Regions from separate parts of the Serratia sp. TSA_198.1 genome, predicted to be linked through region 3. Evidence: predicted binding sites of a transcription regulator. Region 3 holds the regulator's gene; each other region holds the start of a gene.
The links. Region 3 encodes Fur, which represses iron uptake genes when iron is present. Its sites were predicted from a motif close to ATAATAATGAGAACNACTATCAA; they were not measured.
Positions count from the first base shown of each region.

Region 1: sodA (sodorifen biosynthesis isopentenyl-diphosphate Delta-isomerase SodA) is a predicted target of Fur. The motif match lies at 6,038-6,060, and genes of this name have one in related genera.
Region 2: ACUTSW_RS02020 (TonB-dependent siderophore receptor) is a predicted target of Fur. The motif match lies at 8,276-8,298, and genes of this name have one in related genera.

Region 1 covers NZ_JBQZFP010000001.1:995,025-1,005,355, forward strand. The annotation lists gene ACUTSW_RS04600 (PTS sugar transporter subunit IIC) at 1-62, shown strand, start outside; gene ACUTSW_RS04605 (class II fructose-bisphosphate aldolase) at 49-891, shown strand; gene ACUTSW_RS04610 (hypothetical protein) at 1,096-1,365, shown strand; gene ACUTSW_RS04615 (PTS sugar transporter subunit IIA) at 1,375-1,812, shown strand; gene ACUTSW_RS04620 (AAA family ATPase) at 1,809-2,387, shown strand; gene add (adenosine deaminase) at 2,572-3,570, shown strand; gene ACUTSW_RS04630 (bile acid:sodium symporter family protein) at 3,603-4,598, opposite strand; gene ACUTSW_RS04635 (oxidoreductase) at 4,674-5,714, opposite strand; gene sodA (sodorifen biosynthesis isopentenyl-diphosphate Delta-isomerase SodA) at 6,185-6,724, shown strand; gene sodB (sodorifen biosynthesis 1-deoxy-D-xylulose-5-phosphate synthase SodB) at 6,751-8,595, shown strand; gene sodC (sodorifen biosynthesis class I SAM-dependent methyltransferase SodC) at 8,592-9,569, shown strand; gene ACUTSW_RS04655 (Rieske 2Fe-2S domain-containing protein) at 9,653-10,331, shown strand, end outside.
Region 2 covers NZ_JBQZFP010000001.1:418,196-428,526, forward strand. The annotation lists gene ACUTSW_RS01980 (multidrug effflux MFS transporter) at 1-1,121, opposite strand, end outside; gene ACUTSW_RS01985 (3'-5' exonuclease) at 1,231-1,791, opposite strand; gene ACUTSW_RS01990 (ABC transporter permease subunit) at 1,854-3,557, opposite strand; gene ACUTSW_RS01995 (ABC transporter substrate-binding protein) at 3,581-5,089, opposite strand; gene ACUTSW_RS02000 (ABC transporter ATP-binding protein) at 5,114-5,896, opposite strand; gene ACUTSW_RS02005 (ATP-binding cassette domain-containing protein) at 5,900-6,709, opposite strand; gene ACUTSW_RS02010 (hypothetical protein) at 6,862-7,017, shown strand; gene ACUTSW_RS02015 (hypothetical protein) at 7,028-7,510, opposite strand; gene ACUTSW_RS02020 (TonB-dependent siderophore receptor) at 8,414-10,331, shown strand, end outside.
Region 3 covers NZ_JBQZFP010000001.1:2,033,085-2,043,415, forward strand. The annotation lists gene kdpE (two-component system response regulator KdpE) at 1-309, shown strand, start outside; gene ACUTSW_RS09745 (DUF3861 domain-containing protein) at 337-636, opposite strand; gene ACUTSW_RS09750 (PadR family transcriptional regulator) at 636-1,286, opposite strand; gene pgm (phosphoglucomutase (alpha-D-glucose-1,6-bisphosphate-dependent)) at 1,474-3,117, opposite strand; gene seqA (replication initiation negative regulator SeqA) at 3,195-3,734, opposite strand; gene ybfF (esterase) at 4,019-4,792, shown strand; gene ybfE (LexA regulated protein) at 5,049-5,336, shown strand; gene fldA (flavodoxin FldA) at 5,566-6,105, shown strand; gene fur (ferric iron uptake transcriptional regulator) at 6,428-6,874, shown strand; gene ACUTSW_RS09785 (glycosyltransferase) at 7,080-9,041, opposite strand; gene galE (UDP-glucose 4-epimerase GalE) at 9,044-10,075, opposite strand; gene ACUTSW_RS09795 (sugar efflux transporter) at 10,124-10,331, opposite strand, start outside.

The DNA of each region.
Region 1 (10,331 bases), 1.0 Mb from region 3:
CGTGGTTCGTTAACGGTAAATCAACCAAACACCCTGAGGGGAAAGTCCATGAAACTCTATAATTTCAACGAACTGTTATCCGTTGCCAAGGCCCGCGACTTCAAGGCGATAGGCTCATTCAATCTTCATTGCCTGGAGATGCTGCCGGCCTTTTTCAAGGCGGCAAAGGCCACCCACAGCCCGCTGATGATCCAGATCTCCACCGGTACCGCCGAGTACCTGGGCTACCGGCTGCTGGTTGATTCGGTGCGCTCGCTGGCGGCAAGCGAAGACGTGCCCACCTGTCTGCACCTGGATCACTGCTCGGACATCGCCTCGATCGAGACGGCGATTGATGCCGGTTTCAGTTCGGTGATGTATGACGGTTCGCACCTTGATATGGACGAGAATATCGCCAATACCCGCAAAGTGATCGACATTGCCCGCCAGCGTAACGTCTCGGTGGAGGCTGAACTGGGCGCCATCGGCGGTTCGGAAGACGGCAAGGCGGTCGCGGAAGAGGACATCTGTTTTACTGCCGTGGAAGACGCCAAGCGCTTTGTAGACGAAACCGGGGTCGATATGCTGGCCGTGTCGGTCGGCACCGTCCACGGGCTGTACACCGGCAAGGCGCATATCCAGCACCAGCGCCTGGCGGAAATCACCGCGGCCACCCATACCCCGCTGGTGTTGCACGGCGGCACCGGGGTCAGCGATGAAGACATGCGGCGCGCGGTGGCCGGCGGCATTGAAAAGGTCAACGTGGGCACCGAGATGAACGTGCAGTGGGTTGGGCGCTGCAAGCAGACGTTTGAAAAAGGCAAAGTGAACGACAGCGTGCGGAAATTCCTGATCCCGGCTAACAATGCCGTCACCGAGGTATTAACGGAAAAGATCGGTCTGTTTAAATAACGGTTGTCATTAGTTCTTAATATATACCCTGTGCATTTCAAGTCGCGGTCAAGCGGTTAACTCATCAGTCCCGGATCCCCCGCTATTGCAGGGGCGCGGCATGCTGCGCCTGCCTGAGTCGGGGCCGAATATATTCGCCCTTACAGGGGCCGATTGATACACCATGCCGCGGCGAGAAAGGCGCAGGGATAGACTGGAGAATATATGTTTAATTTTATGAAACGTCAGCGGGAAAAAGAAACGCTGCCCGCCACGAATTACGATGATGAAGCCAATGAAATTGCAGCCGAAATTAACGCACTGGAACGGCGGTTGGCGGCAACGCCGGCGGACGGCGAAATCCATAAGGCATTAATGCTGGCCTATAATCGGGCAGTAAAGATTTATGCCAAAAGCCAGAACCATCGCCAACATATCGATGCCGTTTTTATCAAGATGGACGAGCTGCGCAATATTATCAGGAAAAATCTCTGAGGGATCATGATGACAATTAAACAACTGCTGATTGAGGCCGGCGCCATACAGGTCGGCGTCAAGGAAACGGACTGGAAAAAGGTCATTACGCTGGCGGCTCAGCCCCTGGTGGATAACGGCTATATTCACGCTTCTTATTATCAGGCGGTGATCAGCAATACGCTGGCCCATGGCGCTTATTACGTGTTTGACGAAGGCATCGCCATACCCCACGCGCGGCCGGAGTGCGGGGTCATTAAAAACTGCTTCAGCATGGTGTTGCTGGAGGAGCCTATCGCCTTTCGCGACAGCGAAAAGGCCGATATCGTTATCCTGTTCGGCGCGACCGACAGTAACCGGCATATCGAAGACGGCATTCGCGCCATTGTCGATTTGCTGGACAATAAAGAGCGGCTCGACAAGCTCCGCGCCGCGAAAATATGGCAAGAAGTGGTGGAAATATTATGACTCTGACGAGCGGAAAAACCGTCATTCTGGTCAATGGCATTCCTGCCTCGGGCAAAAGCACCGTCGCGCAGGCCTTGGCGCACCATTTCGGCCTGCCGTATCTGACCCTCGACGGCATCAAGGAGCCGTTTATGTCGCGGTTGGACAACGTGGATCGGGCACTGAATCGGCGGCTTGGCTGCGCCGCTTATGACGCCATTTGGTCAATCGTGGCGCAGGCACCGGAATGCTGTACTTACGTTATCGACGCCTGGTTCGGCTTTCAGCCCAGGGAGCCGTTGCGCCATTACCTGCGAGAAGCCGGGGTGGTGCAGCCCCTCGAAGTGTGGAACCAGATTTCCGGCGAGTTGGCGGCCGAACGCTATGGTTCGCGCATCGGCCAACGGTCCAAAGGCCACCCCGGCGCAGAGTATTTGCCTGAATTGCGGGCGCTGGCCGAACGCGCCACCCCGATGGCCATCGGCCCGGTGTTCCGGGTTGAACAGGCCCAGCCGGTGGAGATAGGCAGGATTGTCGATTGGCTGGCGGAGTACGGCATCGGTGACGATAACATCGGCAAGCGGATGGCAGGTTGATGTTTTCCGCGACTGCCGGTCAGAGCAAACGCGGGAGCCTCTCGCCCGCCATTAGCCAAAAATGCGACGCCGCCCGCAATTAATGTGATTTTCATCACTTTTTTATGCAACGTAATGGCAATTTTCATTCTTTTGTTTTTATACTGATATGCACTTTACCTACAACAAAATACGAGTGCAGATCATGATTGACTCCCGCCTACCGCTTACCGACATTCACCGTCACCTCGACGGCAACATCCGTGCGCAAACCATTCTCGATCTGGGCCGTCAGTTCAATCTGGCCCTGCCCGCTGACGAGCTGGAAGCGCTGCGCCCGCATGTGCAAATCACCCATGCCGAACCGGATCTGATCAGCTTTCTGCAAAAGCTGGACTGGGGCGTGGCGGTGCTGGGCGACCTGGATGCCTGCCGCCGGGTAGCCTACGAAAACGTAGAGGACGCGGCCAATGCCGGCCTGCACTACGCCGAGCTGCGCTTCTCGCCGTATTACATGGCGATGAAACACCAACTGCCGGTGGCTGGGGTAGTCGAAGCGGTGATTGACGGCATTCGTTCCGGCGTTCGCGATCGGGGCATCGATGTCCGCCTGATCGGCATCATGAGCCGTACCTTTGGCGAAGCGGCCTGTTTGCAAGAGCTGGAAGGCCTGCTGGCGCACCGTGACGGCATTACTGCGCTGGATCTGGCCGGTGACGAGCTGGGCTTCCCGGGCAGCCTGTTCCTCAGCCACTTCAACCGCGCCCGCGACGCCGGCTTGCGCATTACCGTGCACGCGGGCGAAGCCGCAGGCCCGGAAAGCATTTGGCAGGCGATCCGCGAGCTGGGTGCCGAACGTATCGGCCACGGGGTGAAAGCGATTGAAGATCCGGCGCTGATGGACTTCCTGGCTGAACACGGCATCGGCATCGAATCCTGCCTGACCTCCAATATTCAGACCAGCACCGTCTCTTCTCTGGCCCAGCATCCACTGGCGAAATTCCTGCGCCACGGCGTACTGGCATCGATCAACACCGATGATCCGGCGGTTCAGGGCATCGAGATCGAACACGAATATCGGGTATCGGCGCCACAAGCCGGGCTGACGCCGGCTGAAATCCGCACCGCACAGGAAAACGGCCTGAAAATGGCGTTCCTCAGCGAGCAGGAAAAGCAGGCTCTGCGCGATAAAGTGCAGGGCTGATGAAGCAAGGGGCGCGTATAACGCGCCCCGGTTTATTTCACCGCCAGCGCCTCCCGCTGTTTGGCGGTTTTGCGCGCATAGCGCTGCGCCAGTACGGCGCACACCATCAATTGCACCTGATGGAAAATCATCAGCGGCAGCACCATGGCCCCCACCGCAGCGGCCGGAAACAGCACGTTGGCCATCGGAATGCCGTTCGCCAGGCTCTTTTTCGAGCCGCAGAACACAATAGTGATCTCATCGGCGGTATCGAACCCCAGCCAGCGCGCCGTGTAAGTGTTGATAATCAGCACCACCGTCAGCAGCACCAGCGACATCACCAGAATGGTCAGCAACGACCAGCCATCAATGCGGTGCCAGATGCCTTCCACCACCGCAGCGCTGAACGCGGTATACACCACCAGCAATATCGATGAACGGTCAGTGATGTTGATCAGTTTACGGTGGCGATCGACCCATTTGCCAATCAACGGCCGCGCCAAATGCCCCACCACAAACGGCACCATCAGTTGCAGAATTATCGAACCAATGGCGTGCACTACGTCGGTGTTCCCGCCCTGAGTATGCATCAAGGCCCCCACCAGCAGCGGCGACAGGAAAACACCGAGGATACTGGACGCCGAGGCGCTGCAAATCGCCGCGGCCACGTTACCGCCCGCCGCAGAAGTGAATGCGATGGCCGACTGAACCGTTGCCGGCAACGCGCACAGATAAAGGAAGCCCAGATAAACCGTCGGCGTCATCAGCCCCGGCACCATCCAATTCATCGCCAGCCCCAATAGCGGGAACAGCGCGAAAGTGCTGAGAAACACCACCAAATGCAGTTTCCAGTGGCTCATGCCGGCGATAATCGCCTCGCGCGACAGCTTGGCGCCATGCATAAAGAACAACAGCGCAATGGCGGCGGTAGTCAGGCGTTCGAAGAAGGTTTTCCATACCCCTTCGCAGGGGAAGATCGAGGCGACGATCACCACAAAAATCAGGACCAACAAAAACTTATCAATGCGCAGACGCTGTAACCAGGACATGAATCGGGATCCCTCGAAGAGTAAAACGGGTTCGCCAAGCGAACCCGGAACCGTGGATGACAGAAACTACGGCGTTCAAACCACCGGCAACGCCTTTTGCTGTTTCGCAGACTCAATGCCCAGCTCGATCATTTCCATCACTTTGATGGCGTCGCCGGCCGGCACCGGGTTTTCGCCCTCGCCGTTAATCGCATCGCGAATTGCCGCGTAATAGGCCGGGTAGTTGCCGGGAATGCTCAGCAACGGCTTCTCCGCCAGTATGCCATCGCGTGACAATGTCACTACGCCGTCGCGCATATCGTAGCCCCAGTCAGCCTGCGGCAGGCGCTCACCGGCTTTCAGGCGATCTTCCTGCGGGTCCAACCCGAACTTGATAAAGCTGCCCTGGGTGCCGTGCACGATATAACGCGCGGTTTCCGCCGCCGCCAGCACCGTGCCATGCAGCACCACCCGGCGATTGCCGTAGTTCAACACAGCATGGAAATAATCCACCGATTGCGAGCCAGGGCGCAGTTCGCCCAGATCGACAAACAGCGTTTGCGGCTTGCCGAACAATTGCAGCGCCTGATCGATCAGGTGCGGCCCCAAATCGTACCAGATGCCGGTGCCGGCGCCGGCCTGCTCGCGCCAGCGCTGACGCACTTCCGGCCGGAAGCGATCGAAATGCGACTCAAAGTAAACCACTTCGCCGAGCGCGCCGTCTTTCAGCAGCGCCTTGAGCGTGAGGAAATCGCTGTCCCAGCGGCGGTTGTGGAACACCGACAGCAGTGTGCCGCTCTGTTCCGCCTGCTGTTTCAGCTCTTGCGCTTGTGACAATGTCACGGTAAAGGGTTTATCTACCACCACATGCTTGCCGGCGGCCATCGCCTGCTGCGCCAGCGGGAAGTGGGTATCGTTGGGTGTGGGAATGACGATCAGATCGATAGACGGGTCGTTGAACAACGCCTGCGGATCGCTCACTACCGTCATCGCAGGCCAGTCGGCGTGCACTTTGCCGGCATCGCTGCTGGACACGGCGGCCAGTTCTACGCCAGGGGTGCCGACAATCAGCGGCGCATGAAAGGTTTTGCTGGCATAGCCGTAACCTACCAGCCCAACCCGAATTTTTTCTGCCATGATATTTCCTCTTGCTGGCTCGCTATAGACCGATCAGATTTGACACCATGACGCAGGCGGGAACAAGAAGTAAATGTGATGTTAACTGCAGCGACGCACAATAACCCCACTCTGCAATCAACATGACCGAGGCGCTTCATTACAGTCAGGGACACAGGGTTTAGCATCATTGGGCTAGCCGACCCTTTTGTTTCTGTAGCCAAAAACATCCAGCGCCTGGCTTTAACATAAAATATTTTTCACCATGGCAAAACTCCCACGTCATTGAATTAACGTCAAGTTCAACCATAAGTTAAAAATATGTCACTAGCGGATACTTCCTCATGGAAATAGTCATCATCATGATTAATTTATTTTTATTAAAAACCATCATTAAATAAATTTGACAATAAAAGAAATGCGTCTTTAATTAAACTTCAATTGTTCAAAAAACACCCAATCCTCAATCGAATTTATTTCGGGGGTCACTCGTGGAAGAAATGCTGATCCTCGTTGATGACAAAGATAATCCTATCCGTTCGGAGGGAAAACTCTCTGTTCATCAGCAAGGGCTATTACATCGTGCATTTTCGATCTTTATATTTGATAACAAAGGAAGATGGCTGCTGCAACAAAGAGCGTTCAGCAAATATCATTCGGCCGGATTGTGGACCAACAGTTGCTGTGGCCATCCGCGCTGGGGTGAGGATACCGATGCTGCCGCCCAGCGGCGTTTACAGGAAGAAATGGGGTTTTTCACCCCATTGAAAAAGGTCTCCAGCTTTACCTATCATGCTGAAGTACCTGGAAATTTGACTGAACACGAGTTCGACCATATTTATGTTGGGTTGTTTGAAGGCGAGCCTGATATTAATCCTGACGAAGTGGAAAATTCGCGATGGATTGATGTTATCCCGTTATTGCATGAGGTTGAATTGCATCCGGAAAAATTCACCACCTGGTTCAGGTTAATAATAAAAAGTTTTGATGCCAATGAAATAACACGATGGGAAAAGCTTGCATCCCGTTAATGCTATCCACATTAAATGACTGGTGAATGGCTATGGATACCTTATTGGAATTAATTAATTTTCCGATTGATTTGCGGAAATTAACCCGTGAGCAATTAGCACAGGCTGCACATGAACTCCGGGCATTTTTATTATCCAGCATTGCAAAAAGCGGTGGTCATTTAGCCTCTAATCTCGGCGTGGTGGAATTAACCCTGGCGCTGCATTATGTCTTTGATACGCCAAACGATCGCATTGTCTGGGACGTCGGTCATCAATGTTATCCGCACAAAGCGATTACCGGCAGACGCGGACAGATGAGCAACCTGCGCCAAAAGGGCGGCATTTCCGGCTTTCCAAGACGGGATGAATCCCCCTATGACAGCTTCGGCACCGCCCATTCCAGCACGTCAATCTCCGCCGCGTTGGGGATGGCGCACGCCGCCAGGCTGCAGCGGCAGGCCCGGCGTTGCATCGCGGTCATTGGTGACGGAGCGCTCAGTGCCGGTCTGGCCTTTGAGGCGATGAACAACGCCACGCTCGATCCGGACCTGCCCTTACTGGTGATCCTCAACGATAACGATATGTCGATCTCGCCATCGGTCGGCGCGCTGAAACAGCATCTCGTCGCTCTGCAAGGCGGCGAATCGGCGTCACTGTTCAGCACCTTGGGCTTTGACTACTCGGGGCCGGTTGACGGCCACGATCTGGCGACGCTGATCCCGGCTCTGGAGCGAGTGCGCGATCGACACGGGGTGCAGTTGCTGCATGTCATCACCCGTAAGGGCCAAGGCTTTTCGCACGCCGAGGCCGATCCCGTGAACTACCATGCGCCGGCCAAATTTTGTCCGCACGCCGGAATATTGCCCACCCCCGCCGGTAAGCTGAGCTATACGCGGGTATTCAGCGACTGGTTGTGCGACGAGGCAGAGCGCGACGTGCGCGTGGTCGGCATTACCCCGGCGATGCGTGAAGGTTCCGGCCTGGTGGCCTTTCAGCAGCGCTTTCCCGATCGCTATTTCGACGTCGGCATCGCCGAACAGCATGCGGTGACCTTTGCCGGCGGCCTGGCCGCCGAAGGCATGCGGCCGGTAGTGGCGATTTACTCCACCTTCCTGCAGCGCGGTTATGACCAACTTATCCACGACGTCGCCATCCAGAAACTGCCGGTAACCTTCGCCATCGATCGCGCCGGCGTGGTAGGAGCCGATGGCGCGACCCATATGGGCATGTTCGATCTGGCTTATCTGCGTTGCATTCCCAATCTGCTGCTGATGTGCCCGGCGGATGAAAATGAGTGCCGGCAAATGCTGCATACCGCGCTGAATCATCATGGCCCGGCGGCGGTGCGTTATCCGCGCGGCAGTGGCCCCGGCGTGCTGCCGCAGCGCGAGATGGCGACCTTGCCGTTGGGAAAGGCGCAGGTTCGCCGCATTGGACGACGGATCGCCATTCTGGCCTTCGGCTCGATGGTCACGCCGGCGCTGGAAGCCGGCGTCCGACTGGATGCGACCGTGGTCAATATGCGCTTCGTCAAGCCGCTCGACGTTGGGCTGCTGCAGCGCCTGGCGCGTACCCATGAGACCCTGGTTACGGTAGAAGAAGGCTGCATCGCCGGCGGCGCGGGGAGCGCCTGCCTGGAATGCCTGTCCGCCGCCGGGATCGCGGTAAACAACTTGTTGCTGGGCTTTCCGGATAATTTTGTCGAGCACGGCGAGCCGGCTGAGCTGCTGGCGACCTGCGGTCTGGACGCCGACGGCATCGAAAACGCCATTGTCAGCTTTGTTACACCGCCGGTGGCGAAGTTTGTTGCCGACGTGGGGAGTTTTACCGATGAAAGTGAAGCTTTTTTACACGAAAACACGCGCGTTTATCGAGGAGAGCGACCATGAGCAATCTGTCCGAAGTAAAGTCACCCGATCCGGTATATTTACAAAATCTGCCGTATCAGGTGATCCGAGATAGCCAGACCGACAGCTATGAGGAGAAGGTGGTACAGACCTACTGCGAAGAACCGGACCATTGGCGCAAGGCCATCGGCGATACGCTGCTGTTTCAATTTGGGGTGTATGAGGATACGGCTCCTGCCCTGACGCCGACATCGAAACTGAAACCCACCGCTGGGCTGGATGAGTCCAGTGTCCGTTATTTCGAGCAGCAGCTGTTTCTGGCCGGGGTAACCGGCAGCGATCGGCCGGCGATGCGCCGTATCCTGGATATCGGCTGCGGCTGGGGTTACATCCTCAAGCATCTGGCGGAACGTTATCCGGAATGCCAGCGGCTGGACGGCGTTAACGTCAGCGCGCAGCAGCTCAACTACTGCGCCCGCTCCCATGCCGAGCAAGGGTTGAGCGGCCGCATCAATCTGTTTTTGTGCAACGCGCAGGACATCGGACTGTTGCCGGACCCTGATGATCTTTATGACCTGGTGATCATCCGCGGCGTCATCTCTCATTTCCCCAACGAGCTGTACGAGAAAGCCATGCGCGCGTTATTCGCCCGGGTACGGCCCGGTGGCAAGGTGATCATCTCCGACAACCTGTACAACGTCGAACCGGAGCGCTACCAGTCCGATACGCCGGATATTGTTGATCGCCTGGCCTGCCGCCATCAAAAAACGCCGGCTTACTTTGGCCAGGTGCTGGAAGACAGCGGGTTCACCATAAAGGATTTTCGCGTATTGCCGTCAAACGTTGACGTAGCGCACTGGTTGATGGACTCCAAAGCCAATATCGAGCGTCATTTCCCCTCGGGGGTTGAGGGCGCGCTGGAGGAGCTGAGGGTGCTGGCGGAAAACTGGTCGGTGGCGCTGCTGAAGAACAAGGTTTCGACTTACAGCGTGATTGCACAAAAACCGGTTAAATAAACAGGGCTCAGGACGGTGGATTATCCAGCCGTCGAAATAAATAGCGACAACCCCACAGAGTCAGTTCAGCACAGGAGCTCACGATGGATGCATTCTCGACGGCGGAACGGGACAGCGTAGTACCCATTACTCTGGTGACCGCCTCGGAACATAAACGCAGCGCCACAGGGATTGGCCAACAGCCGTTACCTTATCCCAACGGTTGGTTTGCGGTCGGTTTCAGCCACCAACTGTTACCCGAGCAGGTGCAGCGGGTGCCTTTTATGGGGCAGGAGTTGGTGCTATACCGCACAGCATCCGGTGCTGCACGGGCGATCGATCCTTACTGCCCACACCTTGGTGCCCATCTGGGCTATGGCGGTAAAGTGACAGGGGAAGAACTGGTTTGCCCATTCCACGGTTTAGCCTTTAATCCAGACGGACTCTGTGTGCGGTCGGCGGGCGGCCAAAAACCACCGACGGCAGCATTGACGCAGCGTTATATCGCCGAGATCGACGGTGTCATTTTTGTCTGGCGTCATCAGGATGATTTACCGCCCTCTTGGCAACTGCCAGCGCTGGATCTTGTGGGGTTCTCACAGGGCCGTTATGAAAAATTTCTGTTGCAGGGATTGTGCCAGGACATGACGGAGAATAGCGCCGATCCGCTACATTTCGCCTATCTGCATGGTTTGCAGGAGGTCGTTACCCGGCATCAGGAAGATCGGCATCAAATGACTTACACCATGCAGGCCAAGGTGTTCGGCCAAGTGGTAAATATGA
Region 2 (10,331 bases), 1.6 Mb from region 3:
GCCAGCATGACCAACGCCAGCGACAGCTTCGGTGGCAACGGCATTGCCATTGCCAACAGGCCCAGCGCTGCGCCGCCGGCCATCTGCACAAAGCCCACCAACGCCGAAGCGACGCCGGCTTCATTGGAGTACGGCTCCAGCGCGTAGCTGGTTGCCGGGCCCATCACAAACGCCAGGCCCGCACAGGCGAAGGCGACCGGGAGCATATACGCCAGCCAGTGGGTTTGCGCCGCGCCGGAAAGCAGGCTAACGCCCAGTAACAGCCCAATGCAGCCGATTCCCATCAATACTCCGCCGGTCGCCAGGCAAATCGGCCGGCCGACTTTGTGAATAATGCGGTTGGCGAAAAAGCTCACCAGCATGATCCAAAAACCGTTGGCGCCAAATACCAGCGAGAACTGCAGAGGCGTCAGCCCAGCGGTGCCCATCAGCACGTTCGGCGCCAGCGAAACATAGGTTAACGCCATTCCCATTGCCCCTGAGTTCACCACGGCGAAGGACAGGAAGTTACGATCGCTGAGGATGCGTGCATATTGCCGCATCGGCAATCCTTTGACCCGAACGGTATCCGCCGGCCGGGTTTCCGGCAGGCGCAGGGCGATCAGCACCAGCACCGCAAGGGCATAGCAAACCAGGAACCAGAACGGGGCGCGCCAGCCGAAAGCTTCCGCCAGCAACCCGCCGAGCAGCGGCGCCAGCGCAGGGATAATATTCAGCGTGCCGTTGAGAAAACCGTAGGCACGTGCAGCGTCGTCGCCGTTCAGTCGGTCACGTACGCCGCTGAACGCCACTACCGCCGTACAGCACACCGCTACGCCCTGCAGTAGGCGTGAGGCAACAAACACCGTTGGCGTGGTCGCCAATGCCGCCATTGCCGCGCCGATCATGTAGATAACGACGCCGGCCAATGCGACCGGCTTGCGGCCGTAGTTATCCACCAGCGGGCCGGCGATAACCTGCCCCAGGCCCAACACCAGAATGAACAGTGAAATGGTGGACTGAATCAGCGCTTCGCTGCTGTTAAGGCCAAGTGCGATAGCGGGAATGGTCGGCAGATAGAGATCGATGCCCAGCGGGCCGAGCAGCACCAGGCTAAGAAGCAGAAACAGAAATTTTTGCATAACAAAAACAGCACGTCCTAGTGACAAAGAGAGGTAGAGTAGAGATTCTGGCGTCAAATAGAAAGAGGCAAAGCACAAGCGTTCGACGGGCTAATTTTGCCGACCCCCATTACACGGCAGAGGCTTGGTGATAATAAAGTGCGGAAACCGTATCCGCCACGTAACGCGCCTGGTGTTTGGCGTCGTCCAGCGCCCGATGCGGTGTGCCTTCGAAAGGGCGTTCTTTCTTCGGGTTGAAGCCGTGCAGTTCGGCCAGGGTGATCACCGTACGCACATCCTGCGTGTCCCAAAACTTCCATGGGCAGGGCATTTCCAACTGCTGGAAAGCATGCTCGAGGATCGCGCAATCGAATTCCTTGCCATTCCCCCAGACCTTCACTCTGTCTGTGCTGTTCATATGGATAAAACGGCTCAGGCTGGTCAGTACGCGCTTTAGGCTTTCGGTTCCGGCAAAGGCAAGCTTGCGCGCTTCGTCAGACTGCTTTGCCCACCAGGCCACGGTATCCAGGCTGATGGTTCTGCCCGGCTGATCTTTTTGGCTGCTGACGGCGTTTTCAAATTCCGCGCCGAGCTGGCCGGTCTTGGGATCAAAAAATACGGCGGCAACCACCAGGATCACTGCGCTGGGTTTTATGTCCAGAGTTTCAATGTCTAGCATCAGATGGTGCATTGGCGATCTCCGCAGGCTGAGTCATCGTAGTATGTTACTACAAACCGGGCGAGGATGCGCAGTCAGCCACGGCGCTGGCCTGCGGCATTAGCCAGCGTTACCGCCAACACTGCCAGTAACACCAGGGCGGCCACCGGGGTTACAACGCCCCAGGGCGCTCGTTCGATATAAGGCATGGCTTCGGCCAGCACCAGCCCCCATTCTGCACCCGGCGGCTGAGGCCCCAGGCCGAGGAAACCCAGCGCGGCCAGCGCCAGCGCAATACCCGGCAAGCGAAGCATGGCGTGACGAAGCAACGGCCCGACTAACGCCGGCAGCAGGTAGTGCGTCAGCGTATGCAGGCGGCCTATCCCCAATACGGGGAGCATGCGGATATAGGGCTGCGTACGCGCCTCCGTCAATAACGAGGCACAGTGTGCCGCCAACGGCGCCCAACTGACCAACATCACCGCGCACGCGGCGCCATAGGCTGAAGGACCTGTAATGGCGATGACCAACAGGCCTGCCATGATAGGGGGCGTGGCGTTGGCCAGTTCAATCACCCCGCACATCAGGCGCGGCATCAACCCAAATAGCATTCCGAGGATCAGTGAAGCGAAGCTGACGCCCAGCGCCAGCAGGCTGGTATTCACCGCGCCGTGGGCGACCCGCGCCAGAATGTCCCTGCCGGTGGCGTCGGCGCCAAAGGGTAATGCCAGGCCGGGCGGTTGCAGGCGCATATGCAGGGACGCGAATGGATCGCGGATGATCCCGCTCAGCACCAGCAGGCACAGCAATAGCGCGGCGATTGCGGCGACAAGATAACTGCCTTTGGCGCTGTGCTGGGGTTGCGGCGCATTAGGCAGGGACGCGGCGATGCGGCCCAGCAGCAGATAATGCGCTCCCTGCGCCAGGAAACCGGCGCTGAAGGCGATCATCAGCAGAATGAGGATACCGCACTGCAGCGCAGGCAGATCCTGTGCGATGGCAGCGCCTAAGGTCGCCCGACCAAGACCGGGAATGGCGAACACCTTCTCGACGGCAATGGCGCCGCCGGTAAGCCCTACCAGCACCAGACCAATCTGTGGCAACAGGGCGGGCAACGTGCGGCGCAATACCGCCAAGAGACGTTGCCTCCGGGAGATACCGGCAAGACTCCAGGTGATCAACCAGCGTTCAGAAAAGGTTGCGGCCAGCCCGTCGCTGAACAACAGGCCCAACAATCCTCCAGCGGGCAGGCCCAGCGCCAGCGCGGGCAGAACGGCGTGTTGGAGGCTTTGCCAGCCGTAGGGCGGGAACCAGCGCAGCCAGACGGCGCCGACAATCAGCAACAGCGCCGCCAGCAAAAATTCCGGCAGGGAGGTCAGCGCTACGGCCAGAACGCCAGCAGGGCGCTGACTGTCGCCGCGCATGCCATGCCACAGGGTTGGCAACGCCAACAACAGTGCTACCGACAGCGCCACCGTGAGCGCGCAGGCCATCAGGATCAAAGACACTCCGGCGGCCTGCAGCATGCCTTCCAGCACGGGCTGACCCGAGATCCAGGAGTTACCGGCATCCCCCCGCAACAACCCGGAAAACCACCGGCCAAGCAGCACCAGCGGCCCGTCATCCAAACCGAATCGTTGGCGAATGGCATTCAGGGCTTCCGGTGTCGCCTCTTGCTCGCTTGAGCGAGCCCGCAGCAGGCTGAGCGCGGGATCGCGGCCGGAAATCCAAGGCATCAGACCAATGAGCAAAATCATTGCCAGCAGGGCAAGCAGGCGTGAGGCGAGTGGCAACAACATCTTTATCGAGCGCTTTATCACGATCAGGGCTGCCCGGTGGAAATAACGCTGCGCGGTGTCACCAGCCGACGTTCACGCGGATCGCGTTCTGCGTGCTGCATGGTGGCGGCTTCACCCTGGATAACTCTTTCATGCAACAAGGGGATAGCCGCATGCGTGGCGAGGATGAGTCTCTCCGCCTCGATAATCGCCTGGCGTCTTTGCGCGCCGGCCGGGATGGTCGCCGCGTGGGTTAAGGCTTTGTCCACCGCGGGGTCACAGAGTTGAGCGATATTGAACGATCCCCGGCAGGCAAAATCACTGTACATGTAGGCTACCGGATCGCCGGAATCCAACACTGTGGCGCGCGACAAAATAAACGCATCGAATTTGCCCGCCAACGCATCGGCTTCAATGTGGGCGTATTCCCGCACCTCCTGCTTTACTGTAAAACCGGCTGCGCTGAGCTGTTGCGCCAGATAAACCGCGACTTCGGGCAGCTCTGCCCGATCGCTGAAGGTCGCCAGGGTAATGGTTTTGACTTTCACCGCCGCCGGCGGGATAGCCGGTTGCGGTTGCCGTAATGAGGCGGCCCAAGGTAATGCGGGGCCAAGCAGCCCGGTGGCAAGATCGGCACGACCTTCGTAGACGTTGTCCACTAACTGTTGACGTTGAACCGCTGCCGCCGCCGCTGCGCGCACCGCAGGATCGCGGAAAGCGCCGACACGAGTGTTCAGATACAGCGTATTGGTGCGCGGCATCGGGACTTCGTGGATCAGCCCCGCTTCAATGAGCGGCAACTGCGATACCGGCAGAGCCTCAACCAGATCGGCGCTGCCGGTTCTCAGGGCGGCGGCACGCGCATTGCTGTCCGGCACAAAACTGACGTCGATCCCCGGTGCGGCGGCTTTCTCGCCCCAGTAACCGTCAAAACGATTTAGCCGTGCGCTGCTGGTGCCGTTGATTTCTGTTAACACGAAAGCGCCGGTTCCGGCCTGCAGCGGATTGACCACGCCGTTGGCGGTGTAGGCCCGTTCAGCGAGGATCGCCAGTTGCGGGCTGGACAGCCGTTGCGGAATTAAAGGGTCGGGGCGGGCTGTAGAGATCAGCACGGCATTATCGCCTTCGGCGGTGATCGACAGCTCAACGCCGTCCAGAATACGTGGTTTCGGCGCGGCATTTATCGCCGCTGAAAGTGAACGCACTACGCTTTGCGCCGTCATTACGCTGCCGTCGTGGAAACTGACACCTTGACGCAGCACAAAGCGCCAGCGGCGTTCATCGATTTGCTGCCATTCAGTCGCCAGTGCCGGCTCGGCATCGCCATTGGCGTTCAGCACCACCAGGGTTTCGGCATTGCTCCAGCGCGAGAGTTTAAAGGCATCGTCGCTCAACGGCGTTAACCCGGAGCGGGGCGGCTGCAGCATGGCCAGCCGGATACGTTTTTCTTCGGCGGCACTTTCTTTTGGTTTTGCAGGTTCAAAGCAACCGCCAAGCAGCAAGCTGCCGGCTAGCAGGCAGCCGGTCGGGCCAATAATACGCGGATTCAACATGCAGAACTCCTCAAGGTCTCAGGGCTAAAAGGGGGGTAATGATGGGATTGCGGCGATCAACGCGCGGGTAGCGACATGCCGGGGCGATTGCAACAGATCGTGGGTTGGGCGATCTTCCACGATGGCGCCGTGATCCATCACCAGCGTGCGATGGCACAAGGCGGCCACCAATGAAATATCATGGGAGACCAGCAGCATTCCCATCCGTTGCTGACGGGCAATACGATCGAGCAGGTTGATGATCTGCTGGCGTAAGGGCTGGTCCAGACCGCTGACCGGCTCATCGGCCAGTAAAAAACGAGGTTGCAGCGCGATAGCGCGTGCCAGTGCCACCCTTTGTGCCTGCCCGCCGGAAAGCTGGCCCGGTCTGGCGTACAGCAGGTGTTCATCCAGTTCAACCTGACGCAGAGCACGCTCTGCAGTGATACCCGGATCCTGCGGCAGACCGAGTTGGCGCAGCGGGGCGATAATCAGTTCGGCGACCGTATGGCGTGGATTGAGCGAGGCGTGGGCGTCTTGCGGGACATACTGCACCAAGCGTCGGTACCAACGCAGCCGACGAACGGACGCTGGGCGAATCGCGGTACCCTGGCAGAAGATATGGCCGTAATCCGGCGCATCGAGCGCTAGCAGCAGCTTGAGCAAGGTGGATTTGCCTGCGCCGGAGCAGCCAACCAACCCGATGCGTTCTTCGGCATACAGATTCAGATCGGTAGGGCTAAGGCCACCGGACGCCGACGCATATTGCCGACAGACATTCTGCAGGCTGATAAAAGGCAGTGCGGCGTTGACCGGTAGGTGACTCATTGGTTATCCCGCCATACTCATAGAGGAGTCATGACCGAATGCCGGGCGCAGTACCGTGGCAACCAGCCGCTGAGTGTATGGATGTACAGGGTGGCGCAACAGCTGCGCGACAGAACCGTGCTCGGCTATCGTGCCGTTCGCCAGCACGATGGCCCGTTGGCACAGGCTGGCGGCGACGGCAAGGTCGTGGGTGATAAACAGCAGGGCGGGCGCGGCGGGGCGCTCGGTGTAGCGCTTCAGGATATCGATTAACTGATGCTGGCTGACCATGTCCAGTGCGGTGGTAGGTTCATCCGCTATCAGCAGGCTTTTCTCGCCGCTCAGTGCGAGAGCCGCACAGATCCTCTGACATTGGCCGCCGGACAATTGCCCGGGGTAGCGCATCATGATGCTCTCCGGCGGCAGGCCCAGCGCAGCCAAGAGTTCTGTGGCGCAGCGTTGGGTGTGTTCTTTGCTCATGCCGCTCCGGCCACGCAGAGCCATGATCAATTGCTTACCCACGGTGGTCAGGGGGTTGAGGCTGGTAAAAGGATCTTGAAAAATGGCTGCCAGCGAGAGTGACTTGCGCTGTTGTAAACGTTGGCCGCTGATTTCTCGCCCCAATAGTCGTATCGACCCGCTGAGTTCGGCACCATGCGGCAGCGTGCCCAAAATGGCAGCGGCGGTGAGTGATTTGCCTGAGCCTGATGCGCCCAGCAGGCATAGCCGTTCGCCGGCATGTAGGGTGAAGTTCAGATCGCTGATTTTGATTTCCCCGTTAATCGACAGCGTCAACTGTTCTACGGTGAGTAACGGCGGGCTTTGGTTTTCCATTAGCGTGTCTGTGTAAAGCAATTATGATATGTAATAACATAACATTTGTTGGCGTGAAATGACCAGCAGATTTCTGAAATACTTTGAAATAGTCTAAAGCAGGGAAATCAAGGTATGATGCTTAAGGTATTGTTGTCAGGTTGGTTCTATCGGTGAGAACGTTGATTTTTATTCTGTGCATGGCCGCCTATGTGCTGGTACTGGGTTACCTTGGTGTTTACGTCACCGATAAACTGTGCGAGCAATCCAGTAACTACACCAAGTTGTGCCGTATGGTTGATATCTCCGAGCCGCATATTCCAAAATAAATGACCGTCGTCAACCCAGATAATCGGTAGTGATCAATGGCGTCAGTATCCCGGATAGGCAGGCTAACGTAGCCCATTGCCGCCAGCCTAATCGCGCCAGCCAATCCTGACGCAACGGCGGCGTTGCGAGTTGTCCCAGAGCAACCGTACCGGTGAACATCACTGTCAGGATCACGAATACCAATCCCCGGCTCCAGGAATTAAATTCGATATGCAATATGTTGGCGTAATAGAGTCGCATCAGAATAAAATAGGCCAGCATTAACCAGGCAAAACGCGTTCGTTTTTTAAGCAATTGGTAGAGTATAAAAGCGATGAACAGGCTGTGAAACCATGAGATCATTGGCGATTCAATAGGATACCTGACGCAGACGTTATACACGGCCAGGTAGATATTAAAGATCAACAGTGTATAGACGGCATATATATACCAACCATAGATGACTTTGAATTTTTGGTTGTTTGGCGAGATAGGGCAATAGTCCGGTATCATTGGGGCCTCCTGAGCTGGATAGCGTTATAACACCGAAGAGCTAAATGAAAATTAAACGCCAAACGGGCTTTATTTTACCCCTAAACGGGAACTAATCAGCGCCTGCTGGGTCTGTTCAAACGGTAACGTCCAGGGTATTTTCAGCGAAAGAGTAATGACAATACATTGATATGAAAAATTATAAAAACGGTCACTCTACGGTATGTTTACTGGTTGCCACGTTGGGACTTTACTTTTTCCTGCCGCCGACGCTCATCGCCTTGTTCTGCCAATGGTTTAACTTGAACCCCTTTTTTCTTATTAGATCCTGGCATCTCAATCCCTTCGCTGCTGCACGCGGGATTCCGATCTATCAGACCGTTGTGCCCATATTAGTGGTATGGCTTTCAATCAATGCCCTGGTGGCGGCCATTTTTTTTGCGATATTGGGTTTATATCGTTGGCTTGGCAGGACAAAGCATCGATGAACCCCCCTTGTGCGTTGACAAAAAGGGGTAGATAAAAAGCACTTTACAATAGATAATGATAGTCGTTATCATTTGATGGTCGGTAAGGGTAGAAGGATTGTCTCCTTATGTGCCACCCAAGCCGGCACGACATTGCTCACATTGCTTCCAATCTTTGTTGCCAGCCTCGCGCTGGCATTTTTTTTACTTCTTTTATTTCAGGCTACTAACCCAGCTTTCACCCTTGGTTTTTCAGTGACGATGAAACACTTTTCCAGCTCATAAAAAACGGCACCATGCTTGAAACTTTTTGTCGATAAAGATAATAATTATCATTAATATTATCTTTTCATTGAATTCAGTGCGCTGATAGATCCGCTGCAGACGTTGTCAGCCAGCGCTGCTGACAGAGAATCTTATTCGGCGTGATTTTGAGTATTTACCAGGGGTTACAGAGATGTCGATGCATTTTCCGGTTAAACGATCGCGTCTGTTCTGCGCGCTCGCCATGTTCCTGCCACTAACCTCGATGGCTGAGGATACTTTGGTTGTCACTGCCAAATCTGCCGATACGGCGGAGGCGGCGACACAGGGCTATCAGGCTACGACCAGCCAGGGGGCGACGAAAACGGACAGACCGTTAGCCCTGACGGCCCAGTCGATCTCGGTAGTGACTCGGCAGCAGATGACCGATCAGAATGCCCAGACGGTTAACGATACGCTGAAATATGCTCCAGGCGTCTTCACCAATTTTTCCGGTGGCGCCACCCGCTATGACACCATTGCATTGCGCGGTTTTCATGGCGGTGACGTCAATAACACTTTCCTTGATGGCCTGCGTCTGTTGAGTGACGGTGGCACTTATAACGCCTTGCAGGTTGATCCCTGGTTCCTGGAACGTGTCGACGTCATCAAAGGACCCTCTTCGGTGATGTATGGGCAAAGCATTCCGGGTGGATTGGTCGCGCTGACATCCAAGCGGCCTCAGTTCGCCACGGAAGGGCACGTTAACCTGATGGCAGGCAACAATAGTACTCAGGGCGGCGCCTTCGATGTGACCGGACCGCTGTCTGAACAGTGGGCTTACAGGCTGACCGGCATGACGCGCAGCAGCGAAACCATGTACGACCATCAGCGTGAAGAACGCTATGCCGTCGCCCCCTCATTGCTGTGGCAGCCGGATGAAAATACCTCGCTGTTGCTCAAAGCCTACCTGCAGAAGGATCCTTCCGGCGGTTACCACAGTGCCGTGCCGGCCGATGGCAGCCTCTATTCCAGCTCGGGCGACAAACTGGGGCGCGGATTCTTTGACGGTGAGAGCAGCCGGAATGTGTTCAAACGCTGGGAGCAAATCTACAGCTATGCTTTCTCCCACAGTTTTAACGACGTCTGGTCTTTCCGTCAGAATGCCAGTTACACCCATTCCAATGTCGAGTTGCAACAGGTGTATCAGATTGGCTGGAATGACGATCACCGTTTGCTGAACCGTTATTACAGCGGTTCTGCCACTTCGCTGGACGCCTTTGCCGTCGATAACCAACTGGAAGCCGACTTTACCACCGGGGCGCTGGATCATAAGGTCATGCTGGGGCTGGACTACCAGCGCTTTCGCAATAATTTGTGGGAAGAATCTGCCGGCGCATCGCAGCTGAATCCTTATACCGGTGTGTCCGGCGGGGCGGCGTTAACCGGCCTGACGCATACCGACTCCAGGCGCCACTACGAGCAGAGCGGCGTATATCTGCAGGATGAAATCAACTTACAGAACTGGTATCTGAACCTGTCCGGCCGCTTCGATCGTATCGAGTCTAAAAATACGACGCTCAATACCGGCACCAGCGATGTGCGCAGCGATGATAATTTCAGCGGCCGTGCCTCCTTGTTGTATCACTTTGATAACGGTCTTTCACCTTACGCCAGCTACAGTACGGCGGTAACGCCTGAGGCGCTGCCCGATCAAAACGGACACATGCTGAAACCGAGCACCAGTGAGCAGTATGAGGTGGGGTTGAAATATCAGCCGCCAGGCAGCTCATCGATTTACAGCGTGGCATTGTACGATTTGACGCAGAAAGACGTTGCCAACCGGGTGGTGCAGCAAAGTTATTATCTGCCGGCCGGCAAAGTGCATTCGCAGGGGATTGAACTGGAAGCGCGCAGCAAGATCAGCGAACGTTTCGATCTGATTGCCGGCTACAGCTACAACAAGGTGAAGTTTAAAGACGCGATCGATGGCAACAACGGCAATACGCCGTATCTGGCCCCTGACCATATGGCTTCTCTGTGGGGTAAATACGCGGCCGGATTCGGCGTGGATCTTGGCGCTGGGGTGCGTTATATCGGCAAGCAGTGGGCAGACAATGAAAATACGCTGC
Region 3 (10,331 bases):
CAAGAAAGCCCGCTGGTCAGTTTTTCCGAAATCACCGTCGATCTGATCAACCGCCGGGTGCTGCGCAATGGCGAAGATCTGCACCTGACGCCAATAGAGTTTCGCCTGCTGGCCGAATTGCTGGCCAACTCCGGCAAAGTGATCACCCAACGTCAGTTGCTGAGCCACGTCTGGGGGCCGAACTACGTCGAACACAGCCACTATCTGCGCATTTATATGGGGCACCTGCGGCAAAAGCTGGAAGCCGACCCGGCCCGGCCGAAACATCTGCTGACCGAAACCGGCGTCGGGTACCGGTTTATGCCTTGAGGTTGACGGGGGCCGCATGCGGCTCCCCTACTGTTGTGGGCCCTTCTTCAACCCCACCATGAACTCCTTGAACGCCTCGCGCAGCGGTGCGAACACCGGATACTTGCGGTTCTCGATCATCACCTCCGAAAACAGCTTCAGGCCGACGGCGAAGGCCGCACTTTTATCTTCGCCAAAATTCAGATCTTCACGCAATTTGATTCGCTCGACGATGCCGAGAATATCGTCGTGATTTTCCACTTCAAAACTCAACGGCGCTTTATCGACCGGATCGCCTTTGCGATCGTTCAGGGCTTCAACGGTGATACGGAAACGGTGGCCTGGCATCAGTCGTTCTCCTGCGTTGTCGTGTTAATGTTCATTTCGCTTTCGATCGCCGTTACTGCAGTGAGCAACGCCTGATTGATACGTTCAACCTGCTGCGGCGAGAGATCGGCGCGCATTACGTTGCCGCGCAGCAAACTGCGCAGACGGTTCATGGCTTCTGAGATACCTTCCGCCAGGTTACCGTGATGATGATGACTGCGGCCGGCCCCGGCCAAACGGGCAAGGATCAGATCGACGGCAGCCTGGTGCTTTTGCAGTTCGCTCTGGCCCAACGCGGTGATTTGGTAGCTTTTGCGGCCGTTACCGGTGGTTATCGGCTCGAGGAAGTCCTGCTCTTCCAACAGCGTCAGGGTCGGATAAATAACGCCTGGACTTGGCACGTACAAACCGGAGGAAGCCTCGTCGATCGCCTTGATCAGCTCATAGCCGTGGCTCGGTTTGCGCGCCACCAGCGCCAGCAACACCAACCGCAAATCGCCATGTTCAAACATGCGGTGACGCCCACCACGGCCGCCACGCCCACCACGTCCGTGTTCTTCGCCGTGCTCGCCGCCAAAGTGATGGCGCCCGCCGCGACGACGATGTTCGTGCCCTTCTTCGCCGTCATGGTGGCAACCGTGCCGGCGGTGTAAACCTAATCGATGGAACATAGGGTTTTACCTCTCAATGAATAGTCAGTTGACGAGGTGATTTAGATATATCTAACTCACTTCGATATATCTAATCTAGATCGATATATCGAAATGTGCAACGGCTCTTTGTAAATAGATATATCTAAATTGCAGGCATAAAAAAAGCGCTGTAAAAACAGCGCTTTTCATCAGGAAAAAGAAGAGATTATTTGGCGGAGGCCAGCACTTCGCTGACGATCTCTACCGCTTCATGCTCGATCTTTTCGCGGTGCTCGGCACCCAGGAAGCTTTCGCAATAGATTTTGTAGGCTTCTTCGGTACCTGAAGGACGCGCGGCAAACCAGCCGTTGTCGGTCATCACTTTCAGGCCGCCGATGGAGGCGCCGTTGCCTGGAGCCGCCGTCAGACGAGCGGTGATCGGGTCACCCGCTAACGTGTTGGCCTTGACCATTTCCGGCGACAGCTTGGCCAATGCGGCTTTCTGCGCATGGGTAGCCGGTGCCTGAATACGGTTATAGCTCGGTGCGCCGAAACGCTTGGCCAGATCTTCGTAATGATTCTGTGGGTTTTCGCCAGTCACTGCGGTGATTTCCGCCGCCAGCAGGCACATGATGATGCCGTCTTTGTCGGTCGACCACGGGGTGCCATTGAAACGCAGGAACGAAGCCCCGGCGCTCTCTTCGCCGCCAAAACCGAAGCTGCCGTCGAACAGACCGTCAACAAACCATTTGAAACCGACCGGCACTTCCACCAGTTTGCGGCCCAGATCGGCCACTACACGGTCAATCATCGCGCTGGAAACCAGCGTTTTACCCACGGCCACATCCGCGCCCCACTGCGGGCGATGCTGGAACAGGTAGTTGATGGCAACGGCCAGATAGTGGTTCGGGTTCATCAGGCCTTTAGGCGTGACGATGCCGTGGCGATCGTAGTCCGGGTCATTGGCGAACGCCAGATCGAACTTGTCGCGCAACGCCAGCAGGCCGGCCATCGCAGATTCCGACGAGCAGTCCATGCGGATAATGCCGTCGTGGTCCAGGTGCATAAAGCGGAAGGTCTGATCGATAGAGTCGTTGACCAACGTCAGATCCAGCTTGTAGTGCTCGGCAATGCGCTGCCAGTAGGCAATGCCGGAGCCGCCCAGCGGATCAACCCCCAGCTTAAGGCCGGCACGCTGAATGGCGGGCATGTCAACCACGTCCACCAGCCCTTCCACATAAGGTTGTACCAAATCCTGCGCGTGCAGATGACCGCTGTTCCAGGCTTTGTCCAGCGACTGGCGCTGAACGCCTTTCAGCTGTTGCGCCAGCAGCTCGTTGGCGCGCTTTTCAATCACCGAGGTCAGGTTGGTGTCGGCCGGGCCGCCGTTGGTCGGGTTATACTTGATGCCGCCGTCTTCAGGTGGGTTGTGCGAAGGGGTAATGACGATGCCGTCGGCCAGCGCCCCGCCGTTGCGGTTGTGGCACAAAATGGCATGAGATATCGCAGGGGTTGGCGTAAAGCCGTTATTTTCCTGCACGATCACGTCTACGCCATTGGCGGTCAGGACTTCCAGCACAGAAATGAAAGCCGGTTCCGACAGCGCGTGGGTGTCTTTACCGACGTAGCAAGGGCCGGTAACCCCTTGCTGGCGACGCACTTCGGCAATCGCCTGAGCGATAGCGAGGATATGGGCTTCATTGAAGCTGTGGCGCAGGGCGCTGCCGCGATGCCCTGAAGTACCGAACTTCACCGCGTGTGCGGCGTTGCCCGCTTCCGGCTGCAGTACATAGTACTGCGACGTCAGCTGGGCCACGTTGATCAAATCGCTTTGCTGAGCCGGCTGCCCGGCACGTGGGTTATTCGCCATCGACATATCTCCCTATTCCCTGTCCGGCAACCGGGCAATATGTCGCTCACGGCCACCATGACGGGCTGTTCGCTAAATTAGATAGTGCCGCAAACTTTATCTGTCAGTTCCGCAGGGAACTGCATAGCCTGCATGATGTGTTCAACCATGCTGCGTTTACGACCGGTGTTGGTATTGGTGATCACCCAGTAAGGCGTCCCCGGAACGTGCTTTGGCTTGGTATGCGTTCCGTTCGCCAGCAGGGTTTGTTGATCGCCGGCAAAATAGGTGCGGGTACGACCATGCAATGCATCGGTAGCTGCGGCAAAGCCCGCCGCATCGAGGGTATACAGGGTCGAAAGAACCAGCATGAAACGATTCACAGCTCTGCTCTGCTCGGCATATTCGTCCGACAGCAGCAGCTCGCGTACCGCGCGCACACGATCGCGAGGACGCTGCGCGGCGACGACTTTTTCCTGCTCGGCGCTCTGAGCACTGGCGGCAGGCACGGCGCGCAATGGCTGGCCTGCGGTAAACTTCAACATACGGCGCAAAATATCGGACGCGCTCTCACCAATATGTTGCGTGTGGCTGGCAATATAACGGTAAAGCTCTTCGTCGACTTCAATAGTTTTCATCTTTATCCAGTACTGTTTTTTTCTACTTAGAACCTGAAGCCAGATCCTGCATTCAAGCCATGGGATTATAAGGTTAAAAGCGCAAGGGCGAACACAACTATGTGCCTGCGGGCGGAAAAAGCAGACTAATACCTATAGCCGGCGCTGCCAAGCCCGAAACGAGAAAAATCCGTGTTATCCCCTATGGATTTCAAGTTTCCGCTAACCACGCTGCTGCCTGAAAGGCGACGGGTATATTCGTCGTGTGTTTTAATCATGATACCCTAATCTGAATCTCTCTCAGTATGAACTTCGCCATGAAATTACATTATCAACTACTGGCCACCGACTCCGCCGCCCTGCCGGTCGTGCTGATCCACGGGCTGTTCGGCAATCTGGACAACCTGGGCGTGCTGGCGCGCGATCTGAATCAACAGCACAGCGTGATTAAAGTCGATCTGCGTAACCACGGCCTTTCGCCGCGTTCTGCGGTAATGACCTATCCGGAAATGGCGCAGGACCTGCTGGCGCTGCTCGATGAGTTGCAGTTGGAGAAGGCGATTGTGATCGGCCACTCTATGGGCGGCAAAGCGGCAATGGCGCTGACGGCGATCGCCCCAGAACGGGTTGAAAAGCTCATTGTTATCGACGTGGCGCCAGTGGATTACCGCACTCGTCGCCACGACGAGATTTTCGCCGCCTTAAAAGCGGTGAGTGCGACCGGCATCACCCAACGCCAGCAGGCCGCGGAGTTGATGCGCAGCTACCTGCAAGAAGAAGGCGTGATCCAGTTCCTGTTGAAATCCTTTCATCAGGGCGAGTGGCGCTTTAACCTGCCGGTACTGATAGACCAATACGAAAACGTCACCGGCTGGCAGGACGTCCCCGCATGGCCGCACCCGACGCTGTTTATCCGCGGCGGCCTGTCGCCCTATGTGCAGGACAGCTACCGTGAAGATATCGCGCGTCAGTTCCCGCAGGCGCGAGCGCACGTGGTTGCCGGCACAGGCCACTGGGTTCACGCGGAAAAACCGGAGGCGGTACTGCGCGCCATCCACCGTTTTCTCGACGAAGCCTGAATAAAAACTGCCCTCTGGCGAAAAAACGCGCTAAAGATAACGGCTTAGCGCGTTTTCGGCTCAGTTAAACATTGTCGTTGCTCTATCTGCTGGGGTAATATGGCGCGCTATAATTTTGCCGCCCTGCTCAGCGTGTTCAGTAACGCCAGGCTGGGGGTAAATTTGGGTTAGGGTTTATTGGCCCGAAGTGTGTTAACCGAACCGTCCGGAAGCGTATACGCTTTTTGATGCAAACTCCCTTGCAGTACCGCTACCTATGGCAAAAGAACAAACGGATCGCACGACGCTGGATCTGTTCGCAGATGAACGCCGTCCGGGGCGCCCGAAAACCAACCCGCTATCCCGAGATGAACAGCTTAGAATCAATAAGCGTAATCAGCTTCGACGCGATAAAGTCCGTGGCTTACGGCGTGTGGAACTGAAAATCAACGCGGATGCGGTGGACGCCCTGAACAAACTGGCGGAACAGCGCAATATCAGCCGCAGCGAGCTTATTGAGCAAATGCTGCTGGCACAACTGGCGGATGAACAGCCGGAACATTGATCTTTGCAGCCGCACATGCGGCGCGGTGTTATGGATGACACCGATCAACACCGTTTTATTCCTCCCGGCATCGCATAAACGCGATAAAACCCCGGGGTAAATCTCTGGCATGATACGCACTTACCGGTAAGAGGCAGCTTCTTGCCATGTCATCATTTTAATCGGTGTTATCGCGTTCAACGCTAACATCGTGCAATGCAATTAATTGAATTTAAAGGTTATACGCGATATGGCTAATGTAGGCATTTTCTTTGGCAGCGACACTGGCAATACCGAAAACATTGCCAAGATGATCCAGAAAATTCTTCAGCAGCAGTTTGGCAAAGAGGTATCGGAAATCCGCGACATCGCCAAAAGCAGCAAAGAGGATCTGGAAGCTTTCGACATTCTGCTGTTGGGTATTCCTACCTGGTACTACGGCGAAGCCCAGTGCGATTGGGATGACTTCTTCCCAACGCTGGAAGAAATCGATTTCAACGGCAAGCTGGTTGCGCTGTTCGGTTGTGGCGATCAGGAAGACTATGCGGAATATTTCTGTGATGCGATGGGCACCATCCGCGACATCATCGAGCCACGCGGCGCCGCGATTGTAGGCCACTGGCCGACCAAGGGTTACCACTTCGAAGCATCGAAAGGTTTGGCGGATGACAATTTCTTCATCGGCCTGGCGATTGACGAAGATCGTCAACCGGAATTGACCAACGAACGCGTCGCAGCCTGGGTGAAGCAGATCAGCGAAGAACTGAGCCTGGCCGATATCGTCGGCTAACCCTCAAAGGTTGAACAAAAGCCCTGCAAAGTGCATAGTGTTGCCAGCAGGGCCGTTCATCGGCAGCACGGATTTCTGCAATAGAAGCTACATGTTTGTAACTTCCCACATCGTCAAGGTAGACTGAGATATCGGTTTATCCCATCCATCAAGACGTTGCGTGTGTAACATGCAATTGTGCCATGATATCTTTGTTAACAACCGGCGGTTTCCATTTAGGGCAACCGGTTCTATAATGACACGCAATTAACTCTTTGTGCCGACCGATGCCACAGGCAAGAATGCCTCAACTTGATTAGCATAGTAACAGGACTGAATCCGCATGACTGACAACAACACCGCATTGAAGAAGGCCGGCCTAAAAGTCACGCTTCCGCGACTCAAAATCCTGGAAGTACTGCAAAATCCGGAATGCCATCACGTCAGTGCGGAAGATTTGTACAAAAAACTGATCGACATGGGCGAAGAAATTGGCCTGGCGACGGTTTACCGCGTACTGAACCAGTTTGATGATGCCGGGATTGTGACCCGTCACAACTTCGAAGGCGGCAAGTCCGTGTTCGAATTGACCCAACAGCATCACCACGATCACCTGATTTGCCTGGATTGCGGCAAAGTGATCGAATTCAGCGATGAGTCTATCGAAGTGCGTCAGCGTGATATCGCCAAGCAGCACGGCATCAAGCTCACCAACCATAGCCTCTACCTGTATGGTCACTGTGAAATCGGTGATTGCCGTGAAGACGACACCTTGCACGACAAAAAATAATGCCCTGACCGGCATTGAGAACCGCCTTAACGGCGGTTTTTTTATGCCTCCAGATCAGGGCAAAAAAATCCCCGGACAGGCCCGGGGAAAATCACATCAGAAAGACAACAATTGCAGCGGCACTTCTCCACGGTACTTCTCTCACTTCCCACTGACGCTCACGTCACCGTCAACTCACCCGCCGACACGCGGATGGGCAAACTCGTCACAATGCATATTCAAGAAACAGCAGCCGATCGAAGAAAATTGGCCAGGCATAGTCGAAAACGCCGCGAACGCGGAACCCTTTATTCAGGTAGATTTGGCAGGCATCGCTGCTTTGCCATACGCACAGCACAATATGTTTCGCCCGGCGCTGCTGCGCCTGCTGCTTAATCAGGGCAAACAGGGGGTTAAAATGACCCTGTCCGCGGAATCGGCTCTCAATGGCCAGACTGCAGACAAAGTAATCGTCCGCACCGCACTGGCTGTGCACAAAATCGTCGTAGGCCTCATCAAGCGGCTTTATTTCATCGCGATATAGATAGCTCGCCTCAACGCCATACAACTCGTCGAGACTCGCCGCAGTGAAAAATCCGATAAACGCCCCGCACCGATCGTAAGCCAGGGTAATCAGGTCCAGATAGGGGTCGATATTTTGCGCCTGCTGCAGCGATACCAGATCCATCCCGGCCGGGTTGCCGGCAGAGCAGTATTCCAGGTAGCTGGTGGCAAAAAGCAGCTTCGCCATGCGGATCCTGTCCGCTTCGCCAGCTTGCCGCCCCGGCAGAAAATGCAGCCCGCCCTGCGCTAGCGGCAATGCCGCATCGCCCGCTCCGACGGTTAACCGCCAGTAATTGCCCTCGTCGATCTGCCGCCGGTTATCGGCTATCAAATACTCGCCAAAAAGCTGGTTCACCCGATCCAGCGCGCGGTCATGGGACAGCACCGAATAGTAATGGTAGTGATCGATATCGGACCTTATCTGCGCCGGGTAGGCCATGCGCGGCACTTCATCGACGGTAAATATTTCCGCATGGCGCGCCAGATCCGTCGGTTGCTCAAGCTGCCAATCCACCTGCTCCAGCCGGCTTATACACTGTCGATAGCTGCGCAGTTCCTCCTCCCCGAGCGGCAACGTCTCATTGGTTAGCACATCCTCCAACAGGCGCATGCCGCGGATACCACAGGTCACCGCCTGCGGAACAGCGTCATAATGAACCCCATGATCCTTGCAGAAACGATCGTGGCTAAGGACAGTCCTGCCGATGTGGCGGCACCACAACAGATAAAACGCGTCGAACAGCCTTCTTTCATAAAGAGGGTTTTTATCCGGCACGTCACCGCTTTGCGCCGCATAGATCTGATCCAGACCCGCCAATATTTTGCACAGCGACCTATCGCCGCTGCGGCCAATGATCATCCCGGTTTCATCCAGAAACAAATTCAACCCGCTGACGTGGCTGACCTCGCCATTGGGCAGAAACTGAAGGTAATCCGGCACTTCGGGTTTCAGCAGGAAAAACGTCGCCGAACGGTGCGGAAGAGTGTCGATATCCATATACATTCCGCCCATTTCAATCAGGATCAAAAAGCGAAAGTAGTCAGAAAGCGTGGCGTAATAGCGCTTATCATGGAGCGCGTGGATAAAATCCAGGTTGCCGCCGAGCCTTTTTTGCGCCAGTTCGCTCAGCGAATGCACCTGCAACCGGTGGTTGCCGGCATCGAACTCCCCCAGCAGACCGCCTTTCACTTCCGAAGCTGGGGAAAAGTACGCCTCATTTTTGAGTTGCCGCGCATCCCATACCCACAACATCCCGACCCATTCGTCGGCGATTGTGTTGCGAACAGCCTGCTGCGCATCTCCCCATTGGGAAATAACCTCTCTGGCATCGTCGGGAATCGCCCCGCCCAGCCAAATGCGGTGCAGCAATTTTTCCTGCGCGGCCAGCGGACGAGTAGGAACGCAGAACAACGAGGAACACTGCGCGGCATCGAATAAACGCCCTTGCTCAACCAGCCACGCCCGCAGCTGGCTGACCCCACGCCGGTACTGTTCCAGCAACGCCGGGGAACGCTGGCGCTGAGATTTCACGAACGCTAACTTCAGGTTATTAATCCAGGCCTCATAGTCGGCACGAAACAGCTCATGCTGCATCAATCCCAAATGCTCGTCATCAAGCTTCATCGTCAGCCTCCCAGCAGCGGTGTGCAATGGCCGTATCCCTGTGGATTCTTGCTCTGCCAATGCCAGGCGTCGCGAACCATTTTTTCCAGGCTTCTTTTGGCTTTCCAGCCTAATTTTTCCGCCGCCAGCGTCGGATCAGACCAACACTCGGCAATATCTCCTGCACGGCGCGGGTTAATTTGATAGGCGATTTTAAATCCGCAGGCGCGCTCAAATGCCTGGATAATCTCCAGCACCGAATAGCCTTTGCCGGTGCCCAGGTTATACACGTTAAAACCCGGTCGCAGATTATCCAGCGCTTTCAAATGCCCTTCGGCCAGATCCATAACGTGAATATAATCACGTACCCCGGTGCCATCGCTGGTGGGATAGTCGTTGCCATACACCGGCAACACCGCAAGTTTGCCAATAGCCACCTGTGCCAGATAAGCCAGAAGATTATTGGGAATGCCTGCGGGATCTTCACCGATCAAACCAGACTCGTGCGCCCCGGCCGGGTTAAAATAACGTAGCGCGGTGATCGCCATCTGCGGTGCGGTTCTGGCAAACTCCGCCAAAATCTGTTCCACAATAAACTTGGAGGTGCCATAAGGATTCGTCGTCTGCCCGACGCGGCAACTCTCCGTGAGCGGGGTATATTCCGCCGGCCCGTAAACGGTGGCGGAAGAGCTGAAAATAAATTTCCGAACACCGGCATGGCGCATTCTGTCCAGCACGATCAGCGAGCCGGAAATGTTATTTTGATAATATTTCAGCGGCTCCTCGGTAGATTCTCGAACCGACTTCAACCCGGCGAGATGAATAACCGCCTGAATATCATGCTGGCGAAAGAGGTGATCCAGTAAATGGTGTTCTTGAATATCCCCTTGATAGAAAATCACTTTTTTACCGGTCAGCCTCTCTACCCGAAACAGCGACTCCGGCGAACTGTTGGACAAATTGTCCAACACGACAACCTCCTCTCCCCTTTCCAGCAATGCCAATACCGTATGCGAACCGATATAACCGGCACCACCCGTCACTAATATAGCCATCATGTATCCTTGTTTGTGTTTAAAAATAAACGACTCACTCAGAAACTACTAAACTTCCCGGACTTTCCCCCCCACGGGCAAAGCAATTAAAAGCAGTACTACGGCTAACAAATAAACGGAGAAGTGCGGCCCATATTCGGTCAGAAAACCTTGTAATATTCCGGCCAGGATCACGCCGGTTGAAATACTGTTGGTAAACAACGTGGTGGCCATTCCTGCACGATCCGGCATCAGATCCTGAAAATACAACATGCCG